2 regions of the Sedimentibacter sp. B4 genome follow, and region 2 is predicted to be linked to the other one. Evidence: riboswitches for the same ligand, from Rfam matches in the RefSeq annotation. Region 2 holds a riboswitch; the other holds the start of a gene.
What was found. A riboswitch is a leader RNA that binds a small molecule or an ion and turns the genes downstream of it on or off. The one in region 2 is predicted to bind cyclic di-GMP.
Positions count from the first base shown of each region.

Region 1 (7,608 bases), on a different contig from region 2:
AGGAATAAGTTTCATGGGATACGGAGAGGCTGTAGATGAAAACGGCAGTCCTAAGCTTGATTCCGAAGGTAATCCTGTTCCTAACAATCTTTACACATTGGTTGGAAAAATGAAGGATGTTTTAAGAAGCGATGATTATTCCATGGAAAAGATTTCTCCATTCATAGGAGAATTTGAAGACCAAAAAAATCAAGTGTTGGTAAGCATAACAGATATTGGATCAAAAACAAATTATTTGGATTTCCTTAAACTTAGAAATGAAGACAATCAATATAATTTAAATGAAAAGCTTGTAGAAGTTGAAGAAGTGGATAACGCAGAAGCAATTGTTGATTTTACAATGCAAGAATATTCATACAATGCTGCCTTGTCAATGGGAAATAAAATTCTTCAAAACAGTTTTATTGATTTCATGAAATAATAAAGGAGTGAAATTATGATTGAACCTCTTATAGAAATTAAGACCATTCCCATGTCCATGGAATTTAAAATTAATAAGGCACGATATGAAATAATCAATACAAATGCTACCTTTGAGATGACCAGGGATAAGGGCGGAGTGCAAATGCATATGAAGCCCACAAGGCTTAATATTGACACTGTTGAAGCAAGGTATTCAGCAGGAATAAAAAGTGCAATGCGTTCTGTAGAAGACTTCGCACAAGAAGGTATACAGGCAGCATACAAGGCTACGGCCAGATATGCTGAAGAAGGAAACTTAATGCTTGATATAAATTTCATGGATAATCCAATTCCTGAAATTGCCATGAGAAGATTTTTCAGCGATGTTGATTTTAATATTGGATTTGCTCCGAGCACCGGACCTGATATTTCATGGGAACCTGGAGAACTTTCAATTAATTTTGAAATGGATAAACTTAATTTTGACTGGAATGTAGAAAGACCGCAAATAAACTTCATTCCGGGAAGTATAGAGTTCATAATAAACGAATATCCAAGGGTAGAAATAAATTATGTTGGCACCCCAATTTTTGTTCCACCAAGTTCGAATCCTTATAATAAGGCGATAGACACAAGAGCATGAGGTAAAAAATGAATATAAAAACTAGAGATTTTGGATATATTGCCGTAAATGAAGAAGATGAAATCACATTTACATGTGGAATGTATGGTTTTGAAGAATATAAGAAATATGTCATATTGAAAGACTCACCGGAAGATGATGTTATGTATCTTCAGTCTCTTGAAAATAATGATTTATCTTTTGTGTTGATTGATCCATATGCTGTTGCCACAGGTTTTGATCCTTCAGTTAATGAAGAAGACTTGAAAGATTTAGAAACAGTCAGTGAATCTGAATTAAGGTTTTTGGTTATTGCAATTATAAAAGAAGAAATTAAGGACTCTGTTGTGAATTTAAAAAGTCCGATTGCATTAAACCCAAAAACAAGAAAAGCTAAACAAGTTATTTTGCAGAATTCCTATCCTCTCAGATACAACATATTACAAGAGGGGGATTCCATATGTTAGTAATAAAAAGAAAAGAATCGGAATCCATACTGATCGGGGATGACATTGAGATAATAATTTCTGAAATTTCTCAGGATAAGGTTAAAATAGCAATCAATGCACCCAAGGACATTAAAATAACAAGAAAAGAACTGGCTGAAACATGTGAATTTAATATTAACGCTTCGGAACAAATAAGTAAAAGTAGCTTAAATAATATTAAGTTAAGTTTAAAAAACACAGACAAAAAGTAGAAATATTAAAAATTTCTTAACTTTTTCTGCATCTTTTTTGAATTTTTATTACAAATGTAGTTTTAAATATACAAAGGTTTGCAAAAATATAAAATTTGCAGGCCTTTTTTTATTGCCAAAAATTATAAAGTCATGAATAATTCAGCATTGTTAAAAAAAGAAGCAAAAATATACAAACTTTTTCCATGCACTATATATGCACATTAAAGTATTAATATGCAAAATACGGTGTGTCGAAAATGCTTGCAATTTGCAGAATCTTCTATTATAATTATTTTTGTTAGTAAAAAAATTGATAAGTGGTAAACCTGCCGAAAGGCAGCGACACAAAGCTACAGGGCCTAAAGATATTTATTCTATGGTTGCCAGCTGCCAATAATAATGAAATGTAATTATTTTTTATAATTATAATTTAATTATTATTGTCGCATGCAAACATATAAACTTTATATGTTTTTTATTATGCCTTTTTTTAAGATAACGGGGGAGATTAAGATGAATTTTGATAACAATGTAAGTTTAAATCTATTGAATAAGAGTCTTGACGGGCTTTGGCTCAGACAGCAAATCACTATGGAAAACATAGCTAACTTTTCCACACCAGGCTATAAAAGCAAATTTGTTGACTTTGAAAGCCTTCTTAAATCAAATCTTAATAATACTGAAAAAACTTCAGAAGCAAACAATCAAATAAAATCAAGCAACATCATAATTGAAGAAAATAATGATCAATCATTGCGACTAGATGGAAACAATGTGGATCTTGAAAAAGAAAATCTCCAGCTTGCAAAGACGCAGCTTGAGTACATGTATACAGTCACTGAAATGAATTCTTATTTTTCTAAACTTAAGTCTGTTATTTCAGAAGGCAAAAAATAAGGGGGAAAGTTATGGCATTTTTGGAGTCACTTAATATCAGCGGATCAGGGCTTACTGCTCAGAGATTCCGCATGGATGTAATATCTGAAAATATTGCAAACATTGATACAACAAGAACAGAAAACGGGGAACCTTACAGAAGAAAGATGGTTGTTCTTACTTCTGAAAACAGTTTCAAGGAAATGATGGTTAAAAATATTAAGGATTATGAAGCCGGTGGAGTGGAAGTTACGGAAATTGTTGAAGATCAAAGCGAGTTCAAGCTTGTTTATGACCCTGAACATCCGGATGCCGATATGAACGGATATGTGAAAATGCCCAATGTTGATTCTCTAAAGGAAACAGTGGACATGATGGAAGCATACAGAGCGTATCAGGCAAATGTAACTGCTCTTAACACAACAAAACAAATGGCAGTGAAGGCTTTGGAGATAGGGAGATAAAAAATGTTTATAGAACCGATACAACCAATTAAGGGAATTTACCAGATTAATGAATTAAGCAAGAATGAAAACACAGTTGAAAAAGGAAACAGTCTTTTCAAATCCATTTTTGACAATGCATTAAATGATTACATAAGTGCTGAAAAGCAGGTTGACGAAGACATATACAAGCTTTCAACAGGAGAAAGCGATGATGTTCACAATTTAATGATAAATACAAAAAAAGCAGAATTATCTCTTGATCTTATGATACAACTTAGAAACAAGACATTAGATGCTTACAATGAAATAATGCGTATGAATTTATAATATAGCGTACATATTTAGGAGTTATTAATGGCTGATCAAATCAAAAACATCGTCAAAAGTATAAAAGACTTTTGGGATAAATTAAGCAGCAAAAGCAGGAAAATTATAATTGGCGGATTTGCAGGCATAGTTGTGGCGTCTTTAATTATTGCACTTGTTTTGAACAACAAGGAATATGTTGTTTTGTTCAGTGGTATTGACGAGGAAGAAACTGCTGAAGTAATGCAGCAGCTTCAGGAAAACAACGTTGATTACAAATATGAAAATGACGGAACCATTCTTATACCAGAAGCGCAGGAAAGCACCTTAAGAATGCAGCTTGCACAGTCAGGACACCCCAGAAGCGGAACAAATTACGATGTTTTTACTGAAAATATTGATTTCATGACAACAGATTATGAAAAAAGACAATATGAAATATTTCAGCTTCAGGAAAGGCTTCAATCATCAATTATGACAATTGATGGTGTTGAGGATGCAATTGTTACTATAAGCGTACCTGAGGAAAAAAACTTCGCATGGGAAACAAATACTGCAAAACCTTCCGCTTCAGTAAAAGTAAATCTTAAAAGCGGCAAGTCATTATCCTCTTCTCAAACAGATGGAATAATGCAGCTGGTGGTTAAAAGTGTTGAAGGTCTGGAGGAAGAAAATGTTGCCATTGTTGATAATGATGGAAACAGTCTTGTGGCAAGTGGAGAAATTAAGCAAACAAACACCATAAAGCTTAAACTGGAAATTGAAAAGCAATTTGAAAGAGAAACAATCAAAAATGTTTCAGAGTTCCTGGCAAAGATATACGGTGAAGAAAATATTAAAGTATCTGCAAAATGCACTATTAATTTTGATAAGAAAATAAGCGAGATGCTACAGTACCTGCCAGATGAAGAAACAAAACTTGGTGTTCCGGGAAGCACACAAAATCAAAGAGAAATAACAGGACCCGGTGAAACTGTTGGAGGAATATCAGGAACAGAATCAAATGCTGAGGTTCCCACATATCCGGGAGTAGTAGTAGAAGGCGACAACATTTATTTTAAAGATTCAAACTCAATCAATTACCTGGTAAGCCAGCTGAAGGAACAAATTGAGCATAATCCGGGGGAAATTGAGCAGTTGACTGTTGCTGCTGTAATTAACAAGGCAAGCATAAGAGATGAGGAATTAACTGAAGTCAAGGAACTCATAGCTTTCTCGGCAGGTGTTTCAACAGAAGACATAGCACTTCACAACATGCTTTTTTATGATCCTGATGCTCCGGCTCAGCCTGCAATATCAGATGAAGTAAATGGAGAAGATGCAATAACTATGAGAGAGATACTGATTTACGGCGGAATAGCGCTGGCAGTTTTATCGGTGCTGATTTTCATATTGAGCATAGTCTTAAGAAAGCGTAAGAAGAAAAAAGAAGCCTTGAATGCTGCCAAGTCAAAAGCTGAAGCAGAAGCTGAAGCAGCCGCAGCCGGTGATTTCTCATGGCAGGATATACAAGATGGAATTAAACTGCAGGAAACACAGGAACAGGCTATTAAAAAACAGCTTAAGGAATTTACATCGACAAATCCTGAGATTGCAGCTCAGCTCATAAGAACTTGGATAAAGGGGGATGAAGAATAATATGTCGGACACAAAACTTACAGGAAAACAAAAAGCAGCGGCAATTATCATTTCTCTCGGAGCCGATGATGCATCGAAAATATACAAATACCTTAAGGAAGAAGAAATAGAGCAGCTAACATTTGAGATTTCAAGGCTGCAGCACTTAAGCCCACAGGTAATGGAAAGCACATTAAAGGATTTTTATGATCTCTGCCTCACTCAGAAAGTTATAACTGAAGGCGGATTCGAGTATGCCAGAAACGTTCTAGAAAAGGCCTTTGGGGCCCAGACGGCGTCAAGTTTACTTGAAAGAGTTACAAAGACCATGAGGACAAAGTCATTTGAATTTCTCAGGAAAGCGGATTATAAAAATCTCATTACAATAATTCAAAATGAACATCCTCAGACAATTGCACTCATATTGTCTTATGCAAGGGCAGACCAGGCATCAGCAGTAATTGCAGAGCTGCCAAAAGAAAAAAGAATCGATGTTGTTGAAAGAATTGCAAAAATGGACCGTACATCTCCTGAAATCATAAAGTATGTGGAAATGGAGCTGGAAAAGAAATTCAATTCCATTGTTTCTGTGGATTTCACAGAAATAGGCGGAGTAAACTACGTGGCAGATGTAATGAACAACATGGACAGAAGCAACGAAAAATATATATTTGACGAACTCAACAAAAAGGATGTCAAACTCGCAGACGAAATCAGAAAGAGAATGTTTGTATTCGAAGACATTGTTACAATGGATTCTCTTGGAATTCAAAGATTCCTGCGTGAAGTGGACAGCAAAGATCTTGTATTTGCAATTAAAGGCTCCAACAAAGAAGTTGCCGATGTATTGTTCGGCAACATGTCAACCAAGATGGGTGATACAATCAAATCTGAGCTTGAATACACTCACAATGTAAGGTTGAGAGATGTTGAAGAAGCACAGCAGAGAATAGTTTCAGTAATAAGGCGCTTGGAAGAAGAAGGAGAGCTTTTCATAGCCAAAGGCGGAAAGGATGATATTATTGTCTAATATAATAAAAGCCCAATATGTAGTTTTTGATGACAAAAATATACCCAGAATAATGAAAACCGAGCCTGAACCAAAGGTGATAAATACCCCAAGAGAAGACCTGTATGAAATTTACAACCAAAGGGAAGTAATTTTAAAAGAAGCCAACGAAGAAGCCATGAAAATAGTAAATACAGCAAAAAGAAATGCTCAGTCTGAAATAACTGAGCTAAAGAAAAAGGGCTATGAGGAAGGCTTCAATGCAGGAATGGAAATAGGCAAAAATAAAGGATATGAAGAAGGACTGCTTACGGGACGCAACAAGGCAGCCGAAGAAATTAAAGAGCTGAATCAATCACGATTAAAAGAAATATCATATATGATTGAAGAAATAGAAAATGAAAAAGATGCCATAATTTCAAAATATGAAAATAGTATTGCTAATTTATCAATTGAAATTGCAGAAAAGATTATAAGACAAAAAATAGACTCAAATGAAAATGTGATTACAAAAATAATAGACGATTCAATCAAGGATTACAGAAACGTTGAATGGATAAAAATATACATTTCAAATGAAAGTGATGTTAAGAAAATCAAGGCCGACAAGGACTTGATAAACAATCTCAACAAAATATCCAGTGACGTTAAAATAGAAATTGCAAGTGACTTGAAAGAAGGAAGCATAATAGTTGAAACTCCCGAAGGAATAGTGGATGCAGGAGTAATAACTCAGCTTAACAATCTTAAGGAAATGGTGCTCAGCAAAAATGATATGTGATGAAAAACTTAAAAGTATCCGTGACACCATAGCAAGAGAAGACCTTTGCTCATACATAGGCAAGGTTAAAAGAATATCAGGAATGATGATCGAAGCAACGGGAAACAGGTACAAAATCGGAGAGGTATGCGAAATACTCAATGATTCCCGGGATAAGAGAGTCCGAACAGAAGTAGTAGGATTCAACGACGGAAGGGTATTGTTGATGCCTTATGAAGACATAAAAGGCATCGGTCTTGGAAACATTGTTGTGTCAACAAAAAACAAACTTAAAATTCCGGTTGGAGATTTCCTCATAGGACGTACAGTTGATGCAACCGGACATCCCATTGACGGTGGAGAAGATTTCAACAGTGAAGAGTACTGTTATGTTGACAGCGAGTACATAAACCCATTGTCAAGGCCCAGAATTGAAGAAAAACTGAGTTTCGGCGTGAAGGCAATCGACGGTCTTCTCACAATAGGAAAAGGTCAGCGTATGGGTATATTTGCTGGAAGCGGCGTTGGTAAAAGCACACTTCTTGGAATGGTTGCAAGAAATGTAAAAGCCGACATAAACGTTATAGCCCTTGTTGGAGAAAGAGGAAGAGAAGTAAGAGAGTTCATTGAAAAAGACCTTGGAGAAGAAGGATTAAAGAGGTCTGTACTGGTCATAGCAACTTCTGACCAGCCTGCAATGCTCAGAGTAAAATGTGCTATGGTTGCCACAACCATTGCTGAATATTTCAAGGACAAAGGAAAAGATGTGCTGTTGATGATGGACTCGCTCACAAGATTTGCAATGGCTCAAAGAGAAATAGGACTTGCAACGGGAGAACCTCCTGTAGCCAGGGGTTACACTCCTTCCATATATGCAGAACTTCCAAA
Region 1 covers NZ_CANG01000937.1:52,877-60,484, reverse strand. Annotated here, with positions in the region: gene flgL (flagellar hook-associated protein FlgL) at 1-421, shown strand, start outside; gene BN358_RS17050 (DUF6470 family protein) at 437-1,045, shown strand; gene fliW (flagellar assembly protein FliW) at 1,054-1,491, shown strand; gene BN358_RS17040 (carbon storage regulator) at 1,485-1,724, shown strand; cyclic di-GMP riboswitch class I at 2,016-2,101, shown strand; gene flgB (flagellar basal body rod protein FlgB) at 2,220-2,603, shown strand; gene flgC (flagellar basal body rod protein FlgC) at 2,615-3,046, shown strand; gene fliE (flagellar hook-basal body complex protein FliE) at 3,050-3,355, shown strand; gene fliF (flagellar basal-body MS-ring/collar protein FliF) at 3,383-4,972, shown strand; gene fliG (flagellar motor switch protein FliG) at 4,962-5,981, shown strand; gene BN358_RS17010 (FliH/SctL family protein) at 5,965-6,741, shown strand; gene fliI (flagellar protein export ATPase FliI) at 6,731-7,608, shown strand, end outside.
Region 1: another riboswitch for cyclic di-GMP. It lies ahead of flgB (flagellar basal body rod protein FlgB); the one in region 2 lies ahead of BN358_RS14815 (helix-turn-helix domain-containing protein).

Region 2 (7,608 bases):
GAGTAACACTGGAAGAGGACGGAATAGTAATGTTTCCGGATGCTCCCACTGAAAGAGGGCTGAAGCACTTGAACGAGCTGTCCTCCTGCATTGATGAAGGATATGAAGCTTATGTTTTTTTCATTGTCCAAATGAAGGATGTGAAATATTTTACCTCAAATGTTAAAACACACAAGGAATTTGCTGATACTCTCATTAAAGCAAGACAAAAAGGTGTCAACATAATTGCTCTTGATTGTGATGTAAAAGAAGACAGCATAACTGCAATGAACTTTGTTGAAATAAAACTTTAATTTTGAAATTAATATATGAAAGTTCCTTGGACGAATTACCAATAATTGTTTTCTCCAGCTAGTTGCAAAAAATGTTATATAAGTGAATATTTATTTCTTGCATAAATCTATTCTGTATGTTAACATACTAACGATTTTAAAATAATTAATAAAAATTTATTGGAGGAAACATGAACAAAGAGAATCAAATGGCAATTGCCAACCCGTCTCCATTAGGCCTTTTAGGATTTGGATTGACAACTGTGCTTCTCAATCTTCACAATGCAGATATTATTCCGCTTTCAGTAGTAATAGTAGCAATGGGATTTGCATTGGGCGGAGCAGCTCAAATCATTGCAGGAATAATGGAATTTTTGAAGAACAACACCTTTGGAGCTACAGCATTTACAGCTTACGGATTTTTTTGGTGGTCGCTTATATTTATTTGGATTAACCCTTTTGAAGGAATAAAAGCAGCCGATGAAAAAAGTATGGGATTTTACTTGCTGCTTTGGGGTATATTTACAGCATTTATGTTTATTGGAACTTTGAAGCACAACCGCGCCACACAAATTGTATTCTTATCACTTGCAATACTGTTTTTAATGTTATCAATAGGAGATTTTACAGGAATTCACAGCATTAAAATTGCTGCAGGATGGGTTGGAATTTTCTGCGGATCATCAGCAATATATACTTCATTGGCTCAGGTTGTAAACAACGAATTTAAAAAGCAAATAATGCCTTTATAATAAAATAAATAAAAACTGCGCTGTTGGCGCAGTTTTTATTATATCTGTTAGCAATTATTTGTCATCTCCGGTAAACATTTGAGTCCAAAACGTTTTTCCGCTTGCGTCTGTCCAGTATCCTACACCTATATAAATAAATTCAGGTGAAAGTATATTTGCTCTGTGTGAAGGTGAACCCATCCACTGAGAAACAACTTCTTCAGGAGTGTCTTGCCCTGATGCTATATTTTCACCCCATGCAGAATAAGTTACGCCATATTTTAACAACATATCTCCGGCCATCCCGTAAGTGGGAGACTGGTGTGCAAAATAATTGTTGTCTGCCATATCCTTCGATTTTAATCTTGCCACGTCAGATATTTTTGTATTGAAACTGAGTGCAGGCAAACCGTTTTTTTGCCTTTCAACATTCACAAGATCCGCTACTCTTTTTTCATAAGAAGAAGAACTTGAAGGAACAACTGAAGGATCTGCCGTTGGATTAGCTGAAGGTTCAGTGGTGTTGAAATTGTAGAAATTGTCTAGGTTGAAATTATTCGGGTCAAAATCGTTCCAGTTAAAGTTTGAAAATGCAAGTGCCTGCACTGGTGTCAATGCAAGAACTAAAGTTAAAGCAAATGCCGATACTTTTTTCATACATATTCTCCTCACTTAATATTAAGCTGGTAAAACAAATAATTACTACATGAAACTATTAAAAGTTTCATAGTTATTATTGCAATTAAAGACATAAATATAATGAGCAGTTGTTTGATAATTTGACTAATAGTGACAATTGTAATCTTTATAATTTTAGAAAATTTTCCTTTTATTTACAAATTGTATTGACAACGTTCGCCAAGAAGACTATAATTATGACAAATTCATATTGGCAAAACAGGCGAAAGTCTGTGACGCAAAGCTAAAGGGCCTTTAAAATGGCAGCCAGCTGCAGTTTGCATTGCTATTGAATGGCAATGCTATTTTTTTTGAGGTGAAAAATGGACTTCATAACAATAAAGGATGCAGCAGATTCGTGGGGTGTTTCTCCAAGAAGAGTTCAATTATTATGTGCAAATAAAAGAATTGACGGAGCAGTAAAATTCGGAAGAGACTGGGCAATACCAAAAGATGCTGAAAAGCCTACTGATGCGAGAATTAAGTCAGGTAACTATAAAAATTGGAGAAATAAAGAATAAGGAGATAAATATGAAATTTTTCAAACATGTGTTATGTTTAACATTAGCCGGTGTACTATTATGCAACAATCCAACTTTTGCTGCAACAAGTTCGTACCGAAGCACTAACATAAATGGAATAAACATTAATTATATTAATATACAAATGAATTCAAACATAAAGACAGTAGTGTTAAATGCAGAAAACCAGATGAATAGTTCTGATTCTCTTGCAAACATGGCAAAAAGCTCAGGAGCTTTTGCTGCAATAAACGGAACTTATTTTGAAGCTTACAATGGAACTCCTGTTCCATGGGGAACAATAATCAAAAATGGAAAAATAATTCACATTAGCAATGGCGGATCTGTTGCAGGAATTTCTTCAGGAGGCAAATTAATCATAGACAGGCTTTCCTTTGATTTTGAAGTATACATAAACGGTAAATTCAGGTCAATACCGTGGAGAATAAATCATCCAAGCACTGAAGCAGATGCAATAACAATTTTTACTCCTGAATATGGTTCAACAGTCAATCTTCAACCAGGAGCCAAAGCAGCAATAGTAAAAAACGGAAAGGTTACTGAAATTTCCACTACAGATTTTATAGTTCCAAGTGGCGGATTTGCTGTAGTATATAATCAATCAGTTGTTTATTTGCTTGATGAGCGTTTTAAGACAGGAGATGAAGTTTATTACAAGGTAATCATAAAAACAACATTTACAAATGCTGAAGACTGGAATGATGTTGTAAGCGCACTTGGTGCAGGTCCAAGCTTAATTATCAACGGAAACATTACTGCCGATGGCCCTGCAGAAGGATTTTTTGAAGCGAAAATCAACACAAACAGTGCAGCAAGGTCATTTATAGGAACAAAATCCGACGGTACCATAACAATTGGCAACATGGGATCGGCTACAGTGAAGAATGCAGCAGAAACTTTGAAGCAAATGGGATTTGTAAACGCCATGTGCCTTGATGGAGGTGGTTCAGTTGCTCTTTACCATCCTGCATCAAATGTTTCAACTTCCGGAAGAAAAATAAACAACGGACTTGCGTTTGTTGAGGAAAAAATTACAGGTATCACTGCAGTGCCAACATCATCAAAGGTATTACTTGATGGAAATGATGTAAATATTGAAGCTTACAACATTGATAACAGCAATTACTTCAAGCTTAGGGACATTGCAAAGATTCTCGATGGAAGCAAAAAAAGCTTCAATGTTGAGTGGGACAACAGCAAAAATGCAATAAATATTGTGAAAAATAAAAAATACAGTCCAGTTGGTCTGGAGCTTGCTTCATCTAATGAAAAAAGAAGTAAGGGTGCTGTTAAATCAAGTTCTGAAGTTTATTTGAACGGAGAAAAAGTCACTCTAACTGCTTACAATATTGACGGTAACAACTACTTTAAACTTCGTGATATCGCTGGAACATTGGATTTTGAAGTTATGTGGGACGCTGTTCAAAATGCAGTAATCATAGAAACAACAATTGAATAGAAAACTGCCTGCACATTATGCAGGCAATTTTTATATAATAAGGAAAGTTCTCTTTCCTATTATATAAAAACGAGGATTGCAAAGGACGGGACGTCCTTAACCTTAAGGGGGGTGCGGAGTCAAAAACGCGTATACATTTTTACGCCGAAGGGGGACATAGGTCCCCCTAGCGGAGTTGCGGAGCAACTTTTTATATGTATAATATAATATTGAATGAGAAATTTTATTATTTCAAGGTTTAAATTTCCAATGATGGGTAAAAATAAAATAGTACATTATTTCAAATATAAGATTCATTAAATATCTCGGAAGGAGGAATTGAAATGGACAGCAATATGGAAGCTTATTGCACAGTATGCGGAAAGTTCACTTATTTTATTTATGATGGAGAAGACTGGGTGTGTCAGACATGTGACAGTGTAAATACAAATGCCATGAAAGGCGAAACAGACATGATGTTTGATCAATATAAAGACTGATTGGTATAATTACAGGAAAATAAGGTGTACATTTAAGTTTCAAAAATTTAATCCCGGGTATATATTAGTCAACATAAGAAATGAAGGAGTGTTGCTAATGAAAATACTAGTTCCAGTTGATGGTTCTACAGCATCCATAAACGCAGTTAAAAAATCTATTGAAGTAGCAAAAAAATTCAATGGGACAATAAAACTGCTATCTGTTGTTCACATTGAAAGTTTGCAAAACTACTTGAGATATAAAAAGCAATGGAGCCAGGTAGATGGTTCGGCAATATCAGAATTAGATCCCGAACAAAAGAAAATAGAAGACAAAATGAAGGAAAATTCTTGCAAGATATTGAATGCAATTGTTGAAAAGCTGGATTTTTCAAATATCCATACAGAAGAAGAAGTATTGATCGGCGAACCATATGAAGTAATACTTCAAACAGCAAAAAATGAAAACTTCGATTTGATTGTAATGGGAAACAGAGGTTTTTCAAAAATAAAAAGGTTTTTTGTTGGTTCAGTTACACAAAGGGTAATTTCAGATTCTCCTTGCCCTGTGCTTGTAATTCATAGCAAATCAGATATTTAAGTTGTACCTGATTTCTAATACTATATATTCTTTATCCCCCTCGTAAAAAGGAACACATATGTGTTCCTTTTTATTTTGCATTGGCTGATTTCAGTCTTTTATGTTTTTTATTTCTGGTCTTCTTTTTTCATTGCCGCCCTCATGTACACCAATAATTTGTCCGTTAATTATGCCTACGTCAGCATTGTCCTTCGGCTCCATTTTTCGCAGTTCTGAATTACTTTTATCTCTGTCTCGCATTCTGTTTTTATTGTTTTTCATGATATGTTCCTTTCATAATTGTAGTCAGTTATAGTATTGATATTTAAGCAATGAATATTCGCTGTAAATAATTCATTGATGTGAAAAGAAATTAAGCTTATAATATATGTAAATATAAGAGGGAAAATTTATGAATAAAATAACTTTAGAAAACATTGAAATAGAAGTTGTTAAAAAAAATATAAAAAATTTAAATCTTTCAGTCAATCCTCCCTATGGAGATGTAAGGCTTTCAGTTCCAAAAAAAATGAACGATGAGGCAGTTAAATGCTTTGCTTTATCAAAGCTTGATTGGATTAAAAAGCAAAGGGAAAAATTCAAGGTTCAGGAAAAATTCAACATTGAATATAAATCAGGCGAACTTCACTGCCTTTTTGGCAAAAAATATGAGCTCAAAGTAGTTGAAAACAATGTGAGACAATTTGCAGAACTCAATGGTGAGCATATAATTTTGCATGTTAGAAAAGATTCATCGTTTGAAAAAAAAGAAAAAATAATTCAGGAGTTCTACAGGGAAAAATTGAAAAGTGTTGTGCCTGAATACATTGAAAAATGGGAAAATATAATAGGAGTAAACATAGAAAGCTGGGCAGTAAAGATCATGAAAACAAGGTGGGGAACATGCAACACAAGAAACAGAAAAATCTGGATAAATCTTGAATTGGCAAAGAAAAGCAAAGACTGTCTTGAATATATTATTGTTCACGAACTGACTCATTTGCTTGAGCGTTACCACAACAAAATATTTTACAATTATATGGATGAGTTTCTTCCTCATTGGAAAAACATAAAGATGGAACTTAACGGAATGTCTTAAAAATGTTATAATTTGAAAATTGCTTATATATTTAAAAAATTAATCTTTAACTCACCGTGATACTGTGAAGATGAATAGGCTTTATATAAGTGTGTATAATAATCCTGACGGCATGGTCAGGATTTTTTATGCCTAAAAACGCATTAATAAATTTATGGAGGTAATATGTCAACTAAAAATAAAATTTATGGCTATTTGCCAGACGAGCGTCCCCCAATTATGGGACTTATATTTTTCGCATTACAGCAAATTGTTGTAATGTTTCCGGCAACTGTACTGGTTGCACTCATTACAGGTTTTCATGTTTCAACAACAATTTTTGCCAGCGGTCTTGCAACATTAGGATTTATATTTGTAACAGGAAGACAAATCCCTCTTTATTACGGCTCAAGCTTTTCTTACATTTCTGCAATAGCTTCAATTATGAGTGCTGAAGCATTTGCCGCATATTCATTAAACGATAAAATCTCAATTGCGCAATTCGGTATTATAATGTCAGGTTTTGTATCCATAATAGCAGGATTTATAATCCAGCGTTCAGGAAAAGACAAAATTGACAGAATTCTTCCACCATCAGTAACAGGGAGTATTGCAATTATAATAGGACTATCATTGGCTGCCAATGCAATGACAAATGCAGCATCTTATCCTGCAGCAGTGGCAGAAAGCCAGGCAGTTCTTGCAGGAAACATGGCATGGGTGATTGCCATTGTGACTTTGATATCAACAATTCTTTATTCAGTGTACTTAAAAGGAAGTTTAAGCCAGCTTCCAATATTGTTCGGCCTATTAACCGGATATGCTGCTGCAGCCATAATAGGAATTGCAACAGGGATTCATTTCATAACATTTGACACAGTTCAGTCAGCAGGAATATTAAATCTCCCGATTTTCACATTCCCTAAACCATCAGTAACAGCAGTTGTTGCCATAATGCCTATAGCAATTGCAACAATTCCTGAATCAACAGCACATGTGTATCAGCTTGATATTTATGTAAATGACCTTGCAAGGAAAAAAGGAATAACAAAAAAATATGATATAGATAATAAGCTGGGATTAAACCTTATGGGTGACGGTTTAGGAGACATTATATCAGGATTGATCGGAGGACCTGCTGGAACAAATTATGGCGAAAACATAAGTGCCATGGCAATCTCAAAAAATTTTTCTGTATATGTTCTTATGTTTGCAGCTGTTTTTACAATGATAATTTCATGTATCACGCCGCTTATTAACATAATCTATTCAATACCTACATCTGTAATCGGAGGATTGTCAATTTATCTCTTCGGAGTAATAGCTGCACAGGGTATTGCAATAATGATGGACAGAAAAGTTGATATGTTTAATTCCAAAAATCTAGCTGTAATAGCGGTTATACTGATTGTTGGTCTTGGCGGAAGCTTTGGTTTTGAAGGCGGAATGATTTCAATGTTTGGAATTCAAATTCCAGCCATTGCAACTGCAGCTGTCGTTGGCATAGCACTTAATCTCATGTTGTCTATAGGAAATATATAAGTAAACAAACTAAAAACCTGCAAAAATTGCAGATTTTTTTGTATGTCCGGTAAAGCCGAATTTTATTTTATGTTTTATCATAATTTTATTTTTATCGAAATAAATATATAAAACATCAATGCTTTGAGTTTAAATTCTACTAGACAAACTGCATTTTTTATACTATAATGTTAGCATGATTACGTTTTCCGTACATTATTTGTTATATGTATGGTAAATGTTAAGCAATACTAAAAATTTTCTGCTGGAGGTGAACATCAGCTTCAAT
Region 2 covers NZ_CANG01000906.1:95,307-102,914, reverse strand. Annotated here, with positions in the region: gene sfsA (DNA/RNA nuclease SfsA) at 1-293, shown strand, start outside; gene BN358_RS14825 (GPR1/FUN34/YaaH family transporter) at 464-1,024, shown strand; gene BN358_RS14820 (CAP domain-containing protein) at 1,079-1,660, opposite strand; cyclic di-GMP riboswitch class I at 1,885-1,960, shown strand; gene BN358_RS14815 (helix-turn-helix domain-containing protein) at 2,005-2,202, shown strand; gene BN358_RS14810 (phosphodiester glycosidase family protein) at 2,213-3,682, shown strand; gene BN358_RS27120 (hypothetical protein) at 4,006-4,161, shown strand; gene BN358_RS14805 (universal stress protein) at 4,259-4,741, shown strand; gene BN358_RS27115 (hypothetical protein) at 4,832-5,002, opposite strand; gene BN358_RS14800 (M48 family metallopeptidase) at 5,133-5,819, shown strand; gene BN358_RS14795 (uracil-xanthine permease family protein) at 5,985-7,340, shown strand.